Metabacillus sp. KUDC1714: one gene and its partner. Each later gene encodes a partner of the first gene's protein in a complex. Links are inferred from orthologs where the notes say so. Each region holds a gene or a part of one and is shown in the gene's direction. Other genes may lie near its edges.

What was found. The genes of interacting proteins can lie anywhere in the genome.
Region 2: the proteins of HUW50_RS20225 (region 1) and HUW50_RS19150 are in contact, whole or in part, in a crystal structure (PDB 6PRK), measured with the Bacillus subtilis proteins. The link is inferred for Metabacillus sp. KUDC1714 from one-to-one orthologs.

The regions. Positions count from the first base shown.
Region 1 is NZ_CP055263.1:4,393,342-4,401,229, forward strand. Bases 5,044-7,888 are described here. They hold HUW50_RS20225 (regulatory iron-sulfur-containing complex subunit RicA), read left to right. Parts: upstream 5,044-6,172; coding sequence 6,173-6,604; downstream 6,605-7,888. Other genes in these bases: miaB (tRNA (N6-isopentenyl adenosine(37)-C2)-methylthiotransferase MiaB), read left to right, coding at 5,044-6,171; cotE (outer spore coat protein CotE), read left to right, coding at 6,962-7,504; mutS (DNA mismatch repair protein MutS), read left to right, coding at 7,781-7,888. Also shown: HUW50_RS20205 (zinc-dependent alcohol dehydrogenase), read left to right, coding at 93-1,226; HUW50_RS20210 (cell wall hydrolase), read left to right, coding at 1,293-1,724; HUW50_RS20215 (DNA topoisomerase III), read left to right, coding at 1,989-4,148; more of miaB, read left to right, coding at 4,645-5,043. UniProt on the Bacillus subtilis protein: May work together with YlbF to regulate community development.
Region 2 is NZ_CP055263.1:4,163,555-4,169,736, forward strand. What follows is about bases 3,023-5,872. They hold HUW50_RS19150 (YlbF/YmcA family competence regulator), read left to right. Parts: upstream 3,023-4,147; coding sequence 4,148-4,597; downstream 4,598-5,872. Other genes in these bases: HUW50_RS19140 (YlbE-like family protein), read left to right, coding at 3,028-3,267; HUW50_RS19145 (hypothetical protein), read left to right, coding at 3,645-4,073; HUW50_RS19155 (YlbG family protein), read left to right, coding at 4,743-5,015; HUW50_RS19160 (DUF7147 family protein), read right to left, coding at 5,285-5,674. Outside these bases: HUW50_RS19125 (CAP domain-containing protein), read left to right, coding at 378-1,454; HUW50_RS19130 (PaaI family thioesterase), read right to left, coding at 1,873-2,361; YlbD family protein, read left to right, coding at 2,574-2,966; 16S rRNA (guanine(966)-N(2))-methyltransferase RsmD, read left to right, coding at 6,145-6,182. UniProt on the Bacillus subtilis protein: Regulates sporulation prior to stage II. Positively controls the competence regulator ComK at a post-transcriptional level. May modulate the translation, stability or activity of ComS. May work together with YmcA to regulate community development.

The DNA.
Region 1 (7,888 bases):
CATTTTTTAGTCGTGCTATAAACATGAATTGCAACCAGCTTAGTAGGGGCATACTTATAAGAATTAAACCAGTTTTTGATTGGAGTGTACCTATGAAAGCTGTTACTTATCAAGGTCCTAATAATGTAAAAGTAAAAGAAGTTGAAGATGCAAAGTTGGAAAAAAGGGATGATGTAATTGTCAAAATTACATCAACAGCAATTTGTGGATCTGATTTACATTTATATCAAGGAAATATGCCATTACCTGAAGGTTATATAATTGGTCACGAGCCAATGGGGATTGTCGAAGAAGTAGGTCCAAATGTTACGAAGGTAAAAAAAGGCGACCGTGTTGTCGTGCCTTTTAATGTTTCATGTGGGGAATGTATTTATTGTCAGCATGATATGACAAGTCAATGTGATAATTCTAATCCACATTATGATTCCGGTGGATATTTTGGCTATACGGAAAAGTTTGGCAATCATCCTGGTGGACAAGCCGAGTATTTAAAGGTTCCTTTTGGGGATTTTACTCCTTTTCTCATTCCTGAAACTTGTGAATTGGAGGATGAATCACTTTTATTTTTATCAGATGTTCTGCCTACTGCATACTGGAGTATTGAGCATGGCGGAGTGAAAAAGGGTGATACTGTTATCGTTTTAGGGTGTGGACCAGTTGGTTTGATGACACAGAAATTTGCCTGGATGAAAGGGGCAAAACGTGTGATTGCCATCGACCACTTAGAATATCGACTTAATCATGCAAAAAAGATGAACAGCGTAGAAGTGTTCGACTTTACTGAATATCCTGATATGGGTGAACATTTAAAAGAGATTACTCATGGTGGAGCAGATATTGTAATTGATTGTGTAGGAATGGATGGTAAGAAATCACCGCTTGAATTTATTGAACAAAAATTAAAGCTACAGGGTGGAACACTCGGACCGATTCAAATTTCAACAAAAGCCGTAAGGAAATATGGGACTGTACAAATCACAGGTGTTTATGGTGCGAATTATAACAATTTTCCACTAGGTGCATTTTTCACTAGAAACATCACTTTAAAAATGGGCCAGGCTCCAGTTATTCCAATTATGCCAAAGTTATTTGACATGATCATGAATAAAGAATTTGACCCTAAGGAAATTATCACTCACAAAATTGCTCTAGATGAAGCGGACCATGCTTATAAACTATTTAATGACCACCAGGATAATTGTATTAAAGTTATTTTAAAACCTTAACATTTAACACTTGGACGATCACTCCTCACATATAATTACAAATAATACAAAAAGGGAGTGGGTTCGTTGGCTGTTGTAAAAGCAACTGAAGCTGATGTGAAATTGTTAGCTCGCTTAATGAGAGCAGAAGCAGAAGGTGATGGGCAATTAGGGATGCTAATGGTCGGAAATGTAGGCGTCAACAGAACACGATCTGGGTGCTTAGACTTTAAAGAAATAAATACGATTAGAAGAATGGTTTTTCAACGTCCAGGTGGGTTCGAAGCGACGATAAAAGGATATTTTTATCAAGGTGCAAGAGAACTTGATATAAGACTCGCCCGTAGAGTTATTAATGGCGAACGTTTCCACCCAGCAAGTTACTCATTATGGTTTTTTAAACCATCAGGTGCCTGTCCAGCTCAATGGTATAACCAATGGAACTCAGGAAGGTTCAAGGCTCACTGCTTTTACAAACCAACAGAATCCTCATGTCCGGACGTATATAATACATTTTAAATTCTTTATGAAACATCACATAGTTTTGTGGTGCTTTTTCTTGTCTTAATAGGTAAAATGGGGAAAGGTGTATTTCATCAGAATTTATTTTATGGGAATAATTGTATATAAAACATATGATATTTCAATAGGAATTAAATGAAGTCATGTTTTCAACTATTAAACTTTGTTTTCTTACATTTTTCATCTAAAGAAAAATACTGTAAACTAAAAGTAGATTCCAGGGAAAATAGAATGAATTAAAGTGTATGGGTGATTAAAACAATGAAGGTAATAATTGCAGAAAAACCCGATCAAGCTTCAACCCTGTGTGCGCAATTTCAGAGAGTGAAAAGAGATGGCTATTTCGAAGTGAAGCCGAATGAACTCTTTCCAAATGGTGCCTATTGTACGTGGGCAATTGGCCATTTAACTCAATTAAGTGCACCTGAAGCTTATAAGTCGGAGTGGAAAAAATGGTCATTAACGATGTTGCCGATCATTCCTGAAAAGTTTAAATATGAAGTTACAAAGTCAAAAGCAAAACAATTTAATATTGTCAAACAACTTTTAAAAAATCCAGCAGTTAATGAAATTATCCACGCTGGAGATGCTGGTCGTGAAGGTGAGCTTATCATACGTAATATCATTCACCTATCAGGTATAAGGAAGCCTTTAAAAAGATTATGGATTTCATCACTAACTCCTGCTTCTATCTATGAAGGATTTCGCCAATTACTTGATGATGAAAAAACGAAAAACCTATATTTTGAAGCTTATTCTCGTGCTTGTGCAGATTGGTTAGTAGGGATGAATGCTTCAAGGGTGTATTCGCTTTTATTAAAAGAAAAAGGGATCAATGACGTTTTTTCAGCTGGTAGAGTTCAAACACCAACACTCGCATTAATCGTTAAAAGAGAAAAGGAAATTGATGCATTTAAGTCTGAGCCATTTTGGGAAATTGTTGCAACGTTCCAAATAAACGGGAAGAAATATCAAGGGAAATGGCAAAAGGATCAACAAACAAGAATAATGGATGTTGAGCTTGCAAACAGAATGGCCGCATTTTGTAAAGATAAACCAGCTGAAATAAAAGAACTAATAACCGAGCGCAAGGAATATCAGCCACCGCTTCTTTTCAACTTGTCATCACTTCAAGCAACAGCAAATAAGGCATTTAAATTTTCACCAAAAAAGACGTTAGACATCGTTCAATCACTCTATCAAAAAGGAATTGTTTCTTATCCTCGTAGTGATTCAGCCTATGTAACAAAAGGGGAAGCAGAGCTGTTTCCTGAAATTTTAAAGAAATTAAGTGCCTTTGATGACTTTAAGGATTTGTTTCCGTTACCAAAGCCTTCGATCATAAATAATTCTCGATACGTAAATGAAAAAAAGGTAACAGATCACTATGCAATCATCCCAACTGAACAGGTAAAGGATCCAAAAAGATTATCTGCTGACGAACAAAAAATGTATGACATGATTGTTAGAAGGTTAATTGCCGCCCACTATGAAAGTGCGATTTTTGATTACTCAACATTAACTACCCTTGTTGATGGCCGTGCAGAATTTATTACCAAGGGAAAACAACAAATTCAAGAAGGCTGGCGCAAAGTCATATTTCAAGCTGACAAAGAAAAAGATCAACTACTCCCTAATGTTTCGAAAGGTGATTCTGGACATGTTCATAAGGTTGAAGCAAAGGAAGGAAAAACTCAGCCGCCAAAGCGATATACGGAAGGTCAGTTAATAACTTTAATGAAAACGGCAGGGAAATATTTAGATAATGATGAATTAGAAAAGGTCTTAAGCAAAGTAGAAGGGTTAGGTACCGAAGCGACGAGAGCAGGTATTATCACAATGCTGAAGGACCGAAAGTACATTGATATTAAAAAGAACCAAGTGTATGCGACAGATAAAGGAAAAGTGCTAATTGCAGCAATTGGTGATCACATTTTAGCTTCACCAGAAATGACAGCAAAATGGGAGCAACGCCTTTCAGAAATAGGTGAAGGACAAGCATCACCATCTTTATTTATGGAACAAACAAAAAAGCTGTCTACAAAAATAGTATCTGACGCAATAACAGTTGCACCTAATTGGAGCTTCGAAGGATTAAAAGTAGACTCAATCCAGCGAACATCTTCCCGATACACAATAGGCAAAAAGGTTGGAAAATGTAAGCTGTGTGATGGTGATATAGTCGATAAAGGTGAATTTTATGGATGTGCAAACTACAAAACAATCAAATGTACCTTCACTATTTCGAAAAAAATATTAGGAAAAAAAATCTCTCAGACTAATATTCAAAAGCTATTAAATGAAGGTAACTCTAACTTAATTAAGGGATTTAAAAAGGGAGAAAAAACGTTTGATGCGAAATTAGAGTGGAAAGAAGGCAAAATTCAATTTCTTTTTGAAGGAAGTCCATCCAAAAACTAGATTCGCATTTTATTGAAAAATCATGTACAATTTTCAACAGTATGGTTAAATAATTGTGATATACAACAATAAGCGATATACTATTAAGTTGTATGTTTCTATAATATTATTTAAATAAAGGCTCGCATCTATTCTAAGAGGTTGTTGCTTTTAAAACAAAAACTATATTAGGTTTATTGGAACGGATTGCGAGACTCCTGCTTAGAGTAGCGGGACAGGTGAGGCTCATACAGGCGTTTACGCGCCTAAGGCTTACCGCTCGCCCTGCGGAAAGCGAGCATCTTTTGCTCCAATCAACCACATCGAATTACTTGGTAAATAGCAACAAAGTTTGGCGAGTCAACCTAAATAAATGAGATAAAAGATCAATACAACGTTTAAATGACCTTAGTTTATGTCCAATAAGTTTCACTTTTAGGATATTAAATTAATTGTTACAAAGTTAGAAACTTACTAACAAGTTTTTAAAAGGGTAGTTTGAAAGGAGAATCACACGATGAATGAACAGCAACGTAAGGAAAGTACTCAAGTAACTCCAACGGACAAAAAATCCGAAAAGGACTACAGCCAGTATTTCCAAGCAGTGTATATGCCTCCTTCATTAAAGGAAGCGAAAAAGCGCGGGAAAGAAGAAGTAAAGTATGATGGCTTCTCGATTCCAGAAGAATTTCGAGGAATGGGACATGGTAAGAAGTTTTATATTCGCACATACGGATGTCAAATGAATGAACATGATACTGAGGTAATGGCTGGTATTTTCATGGCACTAGGCTATGAACCAACAGATGGTGTTGAAGATGCGAATGTAATCCTGTTAAACACTTGTGCAATTCGTGAAAACGCAGAAAACAAAGTGTTCGGAGAACTTGGTCACTTTAAAACATTAAAAAAGAAAAGACCGGATTTATTATTAGGGGTTTGTGGTTGTATGTCACAGGAAGAATCTGTTGTAAACCGTATTTTAAAGGTTCATCCGTTTGTTGACATGATTTTTGGTACACATAATATCCACCGTTTGCCTAACATTCTAAATGAAGCATATCTTTCTAAAGAAATGGTTGTAGAAGTATGGTCTAAAGAAGGGGACGTAATAGAAAACCTTCCAAAAGTCCGTAAAGGGAATATTAAGGCATGGGTAAACATTATGTATGGTTGTGATAAATTCTGTACGTACTGTATCGTACCATACACACGAGGTAAAGAGCGTAGCCGTCGTCCTGAAGAAATTATCCAAGAGGTCCGTCATCTAGCTGCACAGGGCTATAAAGAAGTAACCCTTCTTGGGCAAAACGTTAATGCTTACGGTAAGGATTTTGAAGACATTAATTATGGTTTAGGCGATCTAATGGATGAAATTTCTAAAATTGATATTCCTAGACTACGCTTTACTACAAGCCATCCGCGTGATTTTGATGATCACTTAATCGAAGTTTTAGCAAAGGGTGGAAATCTGTTAGATCATATTCACTTACCAGTACAATCTGGAAGCACGGATATTCTGAAAATAATGGCACGTAAATATAGTCGTGAACATTATTTAGAACTAGTTCGTAAAATTAAGGAAGCAATGCCAAATGCATCCCTTACAACGGATATCATTGTAGGCTTCCCAAATGAAACAGATGAGCAATTTGAAGAAACGTTATCTCTATACCGTGAAGTAGAATTTGATAGTGCCTATACGTTTATCTATTCACCTCGTGAAGGTACTCCGGCTGCTAAAATGCAGGATAATGTACCTGATGAAGTTAAAAAGGAACGTCTTCAACGTTTAAATGCTCTTGTAAATGAAATATCTGCAAAGAAATTAAAAGAATACGAAGGCAAGATTGTAAATGTTCTTGTTGAAGGCGAAAGTAAAAAGAACCCTGATGTTTTAGCAGGTTACACGGAAAAAAGTAAGCTAGTAAACTTCAGAGCACCTAAATCTGTTATTGGGCAAATTATAAAGGTGAAAATTACGAAAGCAAAAACATGGACGCTTGATGGAGAAATGATAGAAGAAGCGGTTGAGGTGAAATAAGATGACATTATATACAAAAGACGATATTGTAGCAAAAGCTCGTGAGTTAGCACAAATGATTTCTGAATCAAATGAGGTTGATTTCTTTAAACGTGCTGAGGCACAAATCAACGAAAATCAAAAAGTACGGGAAATGATTGCAAGTATTAAAAGTCTTCAAAAACAAGCTGTTAACTTTCAACATTATGGGAAACATGAAGCATTGAAACAAGTTGAAGCAAAAATTGATAAAATTCAAAATGAATTGGATGAAATTCCAATTATTCAAGAATTCCAAGAATCACAAATAGAAGTAAATGACTTACTTCAATTAGTTTCACATACAATTTCAAACAAAGTTACGAATGAAATTATTACGTCAACAGGTGGAGATCTTTTAGCAGGAGAAACAGGATCTAAAGTTAAAAATTCATCTGGTGGTAGCTGTTCATAAAAATGCATATGATACAAAGTAAAGAGAGGTGGGTTAACCCATCTCTCTTTACTTTGTATTTTTTTAGTTGTTTTCTATTATTGCTCAATCAATATGCAATTGTGGTTCTTTCTCACACCTTAATAGCTTGCAAGTAAGTTTTATTTTTCTTTCCAAAAAAGATTAGGCTTAAGTATTTTTAGATAATCATGCACCTTTTTTCTTTTTTAGGCACATATTTATCACCCTCAGCATACAATGAACTATAGGTTTCATGTATTGGCGTAACATGTCATCATTTCAGTCAATTATTTTGGCACAATCATTACTAGCCTAGCATAGGATTAAAAGAAGATTCATTGAGGAGGGTATGCTCGAATGTCTGAATACAGAGAAATAATTACAAAAGCAGTTGTTGCGAAAGGACGCAAATTTTCACAATGTACACATACGATTTCACCATCGCAAAAACCTGCGAGCATTTTAGGTGGCTGGATTATTAACCATAATTATGATGCTCAAAAGAATGGTAAAACAGTTGAAGTAGAGGGTACTTACGATATTAACGTTTGGTATTCTTACAATGAAAACACAAAAACAGAGGTTGTAACCGAACGCGTAGAATATGTAGATGTTATAAAGTTAAGATATAAAGATGATAACTTTATTGATGATGAGCATGAAGTAATCTGTAAAGTATTACAACAACCAAACTGCTTAGAAGTAACGATTTCACCAAATGGAAACAAAATAATCGTTCAAGCAGAACGTGAGCATCTGGCAGAAGTAATTGGGGAAACGAAAGTGTGTGTACATGTAAATCCCCATGGCTGTGATGATGACGAAGAGTGGGAAGAAGAGCTAGATGATGAATTTGAAGATTTAAATCCAGAATTTCTAGTTGGAGATGTAGAGGAATAACTAGGAGGAATTGTCCTCCTAGTTTTCTTTATTTCCTCAAAATCTATATTCAGTTGTTTTGTCGGACAAGTTTTTCTGATGCACTACCTTGGTTGTTTAATCCCCATTGCTATTTTCACTGTCCTCCAGATAGCTCTTTCCACGTACACCGCATTATTAAAGAAGTTTCGCGAGATTCCTATGTTTCCCTTTTGTTAAAATCACAAGAATATGTCGATATATGTTATAATAAACAGTGATTTTTAAAGAACGTTATGGTGATATTGGAGGATAAACATGGCTACTTACACGCCGATGATACAGCAATATTTAAAGGTTAAGGCAGACTATCAAGATGCCTTTTTATTTTTTCGTTTAGGTGATTTTTATGAAATGTTTTTCCAG
Region 2 (6,182 bases), 230 kb from region 1 along the record:
ACAAAAACTAATTCAGGTTGATTGGAACTGATTGTGAGACTCCTGCAGACTTTTACGCTAAGGAGGCTCACCGCCTTCCCCGCGGAAAACGAGCTTCTCTCGCTGCAATAACCACACCGTATTACTTGGTAAATACCCACAAAGTTTGCGAAAACAGCTTTTTCGTTAGAAATTAATTTCGTTTTTAGAAAAGTTTTGTTAATTTGGAACTATTTTGTTCAATATGTTAGGAAATTACGGAATCATATAATATACTTTGTTTAACAGACTTTTTATCGGGAATATTAGTAATACTACTTTACATGTCAAATAAAAAGTATATCAATAAGAAGTTTTCATATAATGATAGAAAGAAGAGTAGTTAGGAGGGGCTTAAACTGCGGATTATCATTCGAACGGTTGTCATATTTTTTATTATATTTATAAGTTATACGTTATTTATCTATTTCGGACAATACACTCCCAGCGAACAGCACGAGGAAGAAAATGTCCAAATTTCAAATGAAGAATTATCAAAGGAAAAAGAAGCTGTCACAAAAGATGGAACAGCTAACCTTCCAGCTGACGGGATATTGTCCTTAATGAATAAATCATCTGAGGAAATAACAGCTTTATTTGGTGAGCCAGATCGAATCGATCCTTCAGCATATGATTATGATTGGTGGATTTATGAACAAGCAAATGACAAGTATATGCAAATAGGAATCTTAGATCAAAAGGTTGTTACTGTGTATGGAATCGGTAGTGAGGTAAATGCCAAGCCTTTTAAAATTGGACAACCTGTTCAAGAGGTATTTAAAATCGCGCCAGTTTCGCCAAGTTTGTCACTAGAATATGTAGGAAACTCTTATCGTTTTGAGTTTTCAGAAGAAGATATGAATACGAGACCTACAGTTAAACTCGGAGATGTCTTTGTGCAATTATATATTGATAAGTTTGATGGGATATTATCAAGTATACGGGTTTTGGATCCAGAAACGTTTATTAAACAGCGCTCATATGAAGTAACATATCGTGGTGAATTAATTGAAGCTAAAGAAAACAGTGAAGAAAAATGGGAGAGAATTGAGAGTGGCTCAGAGCAACAAATATTATCGATTACAAATGTGATTCGTACAAGACATGGGATTCCATTGGTTAATTGGGACGATGTAACATCACAAGTTGCTTTTTTACACAGTGAGGATATGAAGTTAAATAATTATTTTTCCCATGAATCTCCAACTGAAGGAACCTTGGTTGATCGCCTTGCTGAATTTAATGTGAAATATGAAATGGCAGGAGAAAATATTGCTGCACAATATGTGGACGGGATTGCAGCTTCAGAAGGCTGGTTGAATAGTAAAGGTCACCGTGAAGCATTGCTAAATGAGGAATTTACGCACTTAGGTGTTGGTGTTGACGGGCTATATTATACGCAAAACTTTATAAAAAAATGGGAACAAGTGGAGTGAAGAAAAGGGTGGTTACAACAATGTAGCCATCCTTTTTGTGTTTAGGAAACCAATTACCCCAATACTTAACGAGCAGTAAATCGAAGCACGATTAAGTTTTTAAGGAGAAAGTTGGGGTGAGGGGGAAACTACTCTTAAAAATCTACGTCGATGGACAGGTTATCAAAGTCAGTCGAAGTTCACAGAATCTGGCGTTTTAAGAGTGAAAAGTTACGCAGCCATTCAATGGAGAATCCCACTGAATCAAGTCTCACTTTAGCTTAAGATAGGCACGTCGTTTTTGCATATGCTAATCAAAGAAAGCAGACAAATACCCTTTTTCTTTTATCGTTCAGATAGAATTTACCGAATTTCGTCTTTTTTTTACAAACATTACTCTGTTTCTTTATAAAAAATTTTCTTGTTTTAATATCCCCAATTAACTTCTATTGATAATAAAAAAGCTTGCCGTACTATGTGCGATAAGGGTTCCGTCGTCTCGGAAAACCTTTCCTTCAGTTACAACTGTTTTATTTCCCTTATGAATTGTGTTAGTCCTACATATTAATTCTTTTCCAACACCTGGTGCTACATAATTTATTTTAATTTCTGTTGTTACAGCAGTTTTGTCAGGAGGTAGTAAATGATGAACAAGTCCACCCATTGCTGAGTCAAGTAACGTTGCTGTAATACCACCATGGACAATGTTTAATGAGTTTTGAATAATAGGTGTATTTGGAATCCTTATTGTAAATTGATTGTCTTTAAACTCGCCTTCTGCATGAAGTAACGCACCGATATAAGAGCCCTTTTCATGATATTGCTTCCTTTTTAATCCACTAAGTAAAAGTTCTAGTACATATAGATCCTCGTTATCTGCATTTTGTAATACCTCGTTTGTTAATTGTATTAACTCGTCCTTTGTCATATGGCTAACCCTCTCCTTTTGCTAGTGATAGTTTACCAAAATTTTCTTTGCTGTAGCAATTGTTTCTAAAGACTCTTTTCTATTTGTTTGTTTTAAACCTGCTTTAAGTATTTCATGAGAAAACTCCGAAATCTGCCTTTCTAAAATGGGCGAACATTATTGCTGTTTTTCAATAACATATTATAGGCAAATGTATCAATGAGGTGAAGATAATGGCATCAAAAAAACCACATCCATCTGTTCAAAAATTTAAAGAATTTGTGAAAGAACATCCAAAGCTTGTACAAGAGGTAAGAAAGGGAAATAAGGAATGGCAGGAAGTATTTGAGGATTGGTATTTACTTGGTGAGAAAGATGTTGTATGGAAACAATATAAAGATGAAAATAGCGAGGAGCAATCAGAAGAAAAAAAAGCTGATTTTATGTCTCAAATGTTTTCAGCGGTAAAAAATATGGATATGAACACAGTTAACCATCATATTTCAAATATGAGTAGTACGATATCAACGATTCAAGGATTGTTTGATCAATTTGGACTATCAAAAAGTTCAGGGCAAAAATCATCAGGTAGTAATCAACAACCCTTCTCATTTAGAAAGGATTAATAGGCACGCCTAATTAATGTGTGTCAGGAAATAAAACCGAGGCACATGTAGGAGGGGTTGGATGAGAAAAGAAATTCAGGAACATATTCGCGCTAATAAAGAACGACAGACATTTATCCGAGAACAGCCACATTGGTTTCGTAAACTGTCTAGAAATCCTAATGACCTAGAGTCATTAGAAATAGAAATGATGAACTATTATCAAAAAACAATTCCTCATAAAGTACAGCAATTTTCTAATTCAGTTCAAATGGCACAAATGATGATTGCGATGTTTCAAACAATGAGACAACAGGATTAAACGGCTTTTTTAAGTCGTTTTTTCTTATGGCTCTTATCTAAGAGATTGTTGCTTTTAAAACGAAAACTGTTTTAGTCAATTAAAGTTAAAAACAAAGGCTGATTCGCAAACTTTGTTGCTTTTAAAATAGTATTGGGTTGGTTGATTGCAGCGAGAGGATGCTCGCTTTCCGTGGGGCGGGCGGTGAGCCTCCTCAGCGCGAAGCGCCTGCGGGGTCTCATCTGTCCCGCTACTCCCACAGGAGTCTCGCATATCCGTTCCAATCAACCTAATCAGTTTTGTTCAAAAACAACAATCTTTTAGAAGAGAGCCAAAACAAAAGAAATATTCATGATTTTATCCTTATTTGTAAACAATACAAAAAAGGAGGCGATAAAATGAAACGGTTATTAGCTCTTGTATTCATATTAATTGGAATGACAGGTTGTGTAGAAGACAAGCCACGTCCTGAGGGAAATGTAATATTAGTCCCTCTCCATGTGACGAATGTTTCTAATGATGTAGTTGAGGTTGTAAGTCAAAGTCAACTGGCTTCCTTGAATATAAAACATTATGTACGAAATAAAGATGTATATGTAGAATGTTATATTCCTAATTTTTCTTTTAAAGAAAAGGGCGGTAATAAAGTAAGTGGAGAAGGTCATATTGAAGTATCTGTAGATGGGAAAAAGATTGATGACATGAATACTGCAGCCTTTATTGTAAAGGGATTAAACAGAGGTGTACATGAAATGATGGTGGAGGTTGTTCACAATGATTCAACAACTTATGATTTAAAAAAAATATGGACGGTTTCGATCCAATAATATATGTGACAAGGTAGATGATTTTCATTTTCTTCTATTCATGGTAAAATGAATGCTGGAGGTGCAAATACTCTATGTTTGCTACTATTGAAAGCATGTTACTACTAGATGAAGCGGAACAACTTGCAAGCTTGGTTCTCAAGTCGGTGCCGGCAGAAGAATATCGTCGTAGTTTCTATAGATTAAAAAATGACAAAGATGCTCAACAGCTCATTTCTCAATTTGCGAAAACGAAGGACTTATATGAAGATGTCCAGCGCTTTGGTAAATACCATCCGGATTATCGAAAGATATCAAAGGATATGCGTGATATAAAAAGAGAACTCGATTTAAATCAGAGTGTGTTCAATTTTAAAAAAGCAGAAAATGAACTGCAAGCATTACTTGATGAAATAAGTGTTCAAGTTGGCCAAGCCGTTTCTGTGAATATTAAAGTTCCGACAGGTAATCCCTTCTTTGACACTGGGTCAAGCTGTGGAGGAGGTTGTGGTTCTGGTGGAGGGTGTGGCTGTAAGGTGTCATAAAACGAGTTAAATACACTCGTTTTATTTTTTTTGAAAATTCCATGAAGGAATATTGTTAGAATTGAAAATTTTTGCTAGACTTTTAAAGTGGAGCGATAAATAGTTAAAGGGAAAAGTTCTTTTATATAAATAAGGGAGAATCAATATGTTTGAAAAACGTCAAGGTATAGTCGTTTGGCTTCACTCATTAAAGCATATAAAAATGCTTAGGAAATTTGGAAACGTTCACTATGTTTCAAAACGATTAAAATATGTTGTTTTATATTGCAATATGGATATGGTGGAGCAAACTGTACAAAAGCTTACTTCCTACTCGTTTGTGAAACATGCAGAACCATCCTATAAGCCTCATTTAAAACTTGAATTTGAATCTAAAGTGGATAAAGCGAAGGAATATGATTATAAGATAGGTTTATAACTTGTGAAATAAACATTTAAGAAAAGCGCAAGGCTTCTTGATCAGTTCCCAAGGGTGTAAGTGCTGGAACATAAAACCAAAACTGAGTAAGAAAAGTTATAAATTCTGATTCGATAAAAAGGGTTGTCTTCAGAAAGAATTACATGTAAATGTCTTTCTTTCCTAAAGGACAGCCCTTTTTACGTTATTGGAAACAAATAAAATCTTAATTGAACTGCAGCAATATATGAAGTACAGGACGTGCTTTTGCTATTTGTTTTTTCAGCTTCCTATTGCATTGGTGGGATATAATGATTTAACCTTAATATCCCAATCAAATGCTGATAATAAAGTTCAAGCTCATTAAACATATTTGATGGTTTAACATCAATTTGAATAATGTCTTTGTTTAAATAAGCTGAAAGAACTTCAAATAACTCATAGCGTTTATTTTCCTTAACGTGTGGATTTGGAATCCCTTCACGACAAATATAAAGAGCCTGGAATTTCCCTTGATCAGTCGGTTGCATAATTACAACTAAGGAAGTAACCGCTTTTTCATTAACTTTTGTATGTAAGGCAATTAGCTTAGACACACGATGTTTGTTAGCTCTTGCTGTTTCAATAAGTTCATAAATATCAGAATAGCCTTCACCTAACTCAATAAATCGTTGAATCATATAACTTCCCCCTAAAATATTATATACGTCCATTTTAAACTGAATTTTCACTATAACATGAAGATGTTAAAATGAGAAGTATAGTAAAAATCATAGTTTTGTACGAAAAAAAACCCTACAGATATACTCTGTAGGGTCCTTCAAAACCTTTTCACATGTAAAAGGTTGAAGGCAAAGGGAGAGGAGAAACCGGAGGAAGAACTTATGGGGAAACGTAAGTCTTCTCCGCGGTTGGCAACAACATCAACGAATCGATGTTGTTACTACTCATTATCACCAAATGGTTTTTCCATATACATAAAAGAAAAAATTTTTTCTAAACTTCTTTCACAATGATCAGATATTGTAACATATAGAAGTGCTATGGTAGGATAAAGTGAATCTTCTACAAGTATAGAGATTTTCACATACATAGAGATCCATAGAAAATCCTTTGTAGAGATGTAAATAAAAAAGTAGTGGTGACAGATATGAGAGTAGTTTCAGGTAATTATAAAGGTAGACAATT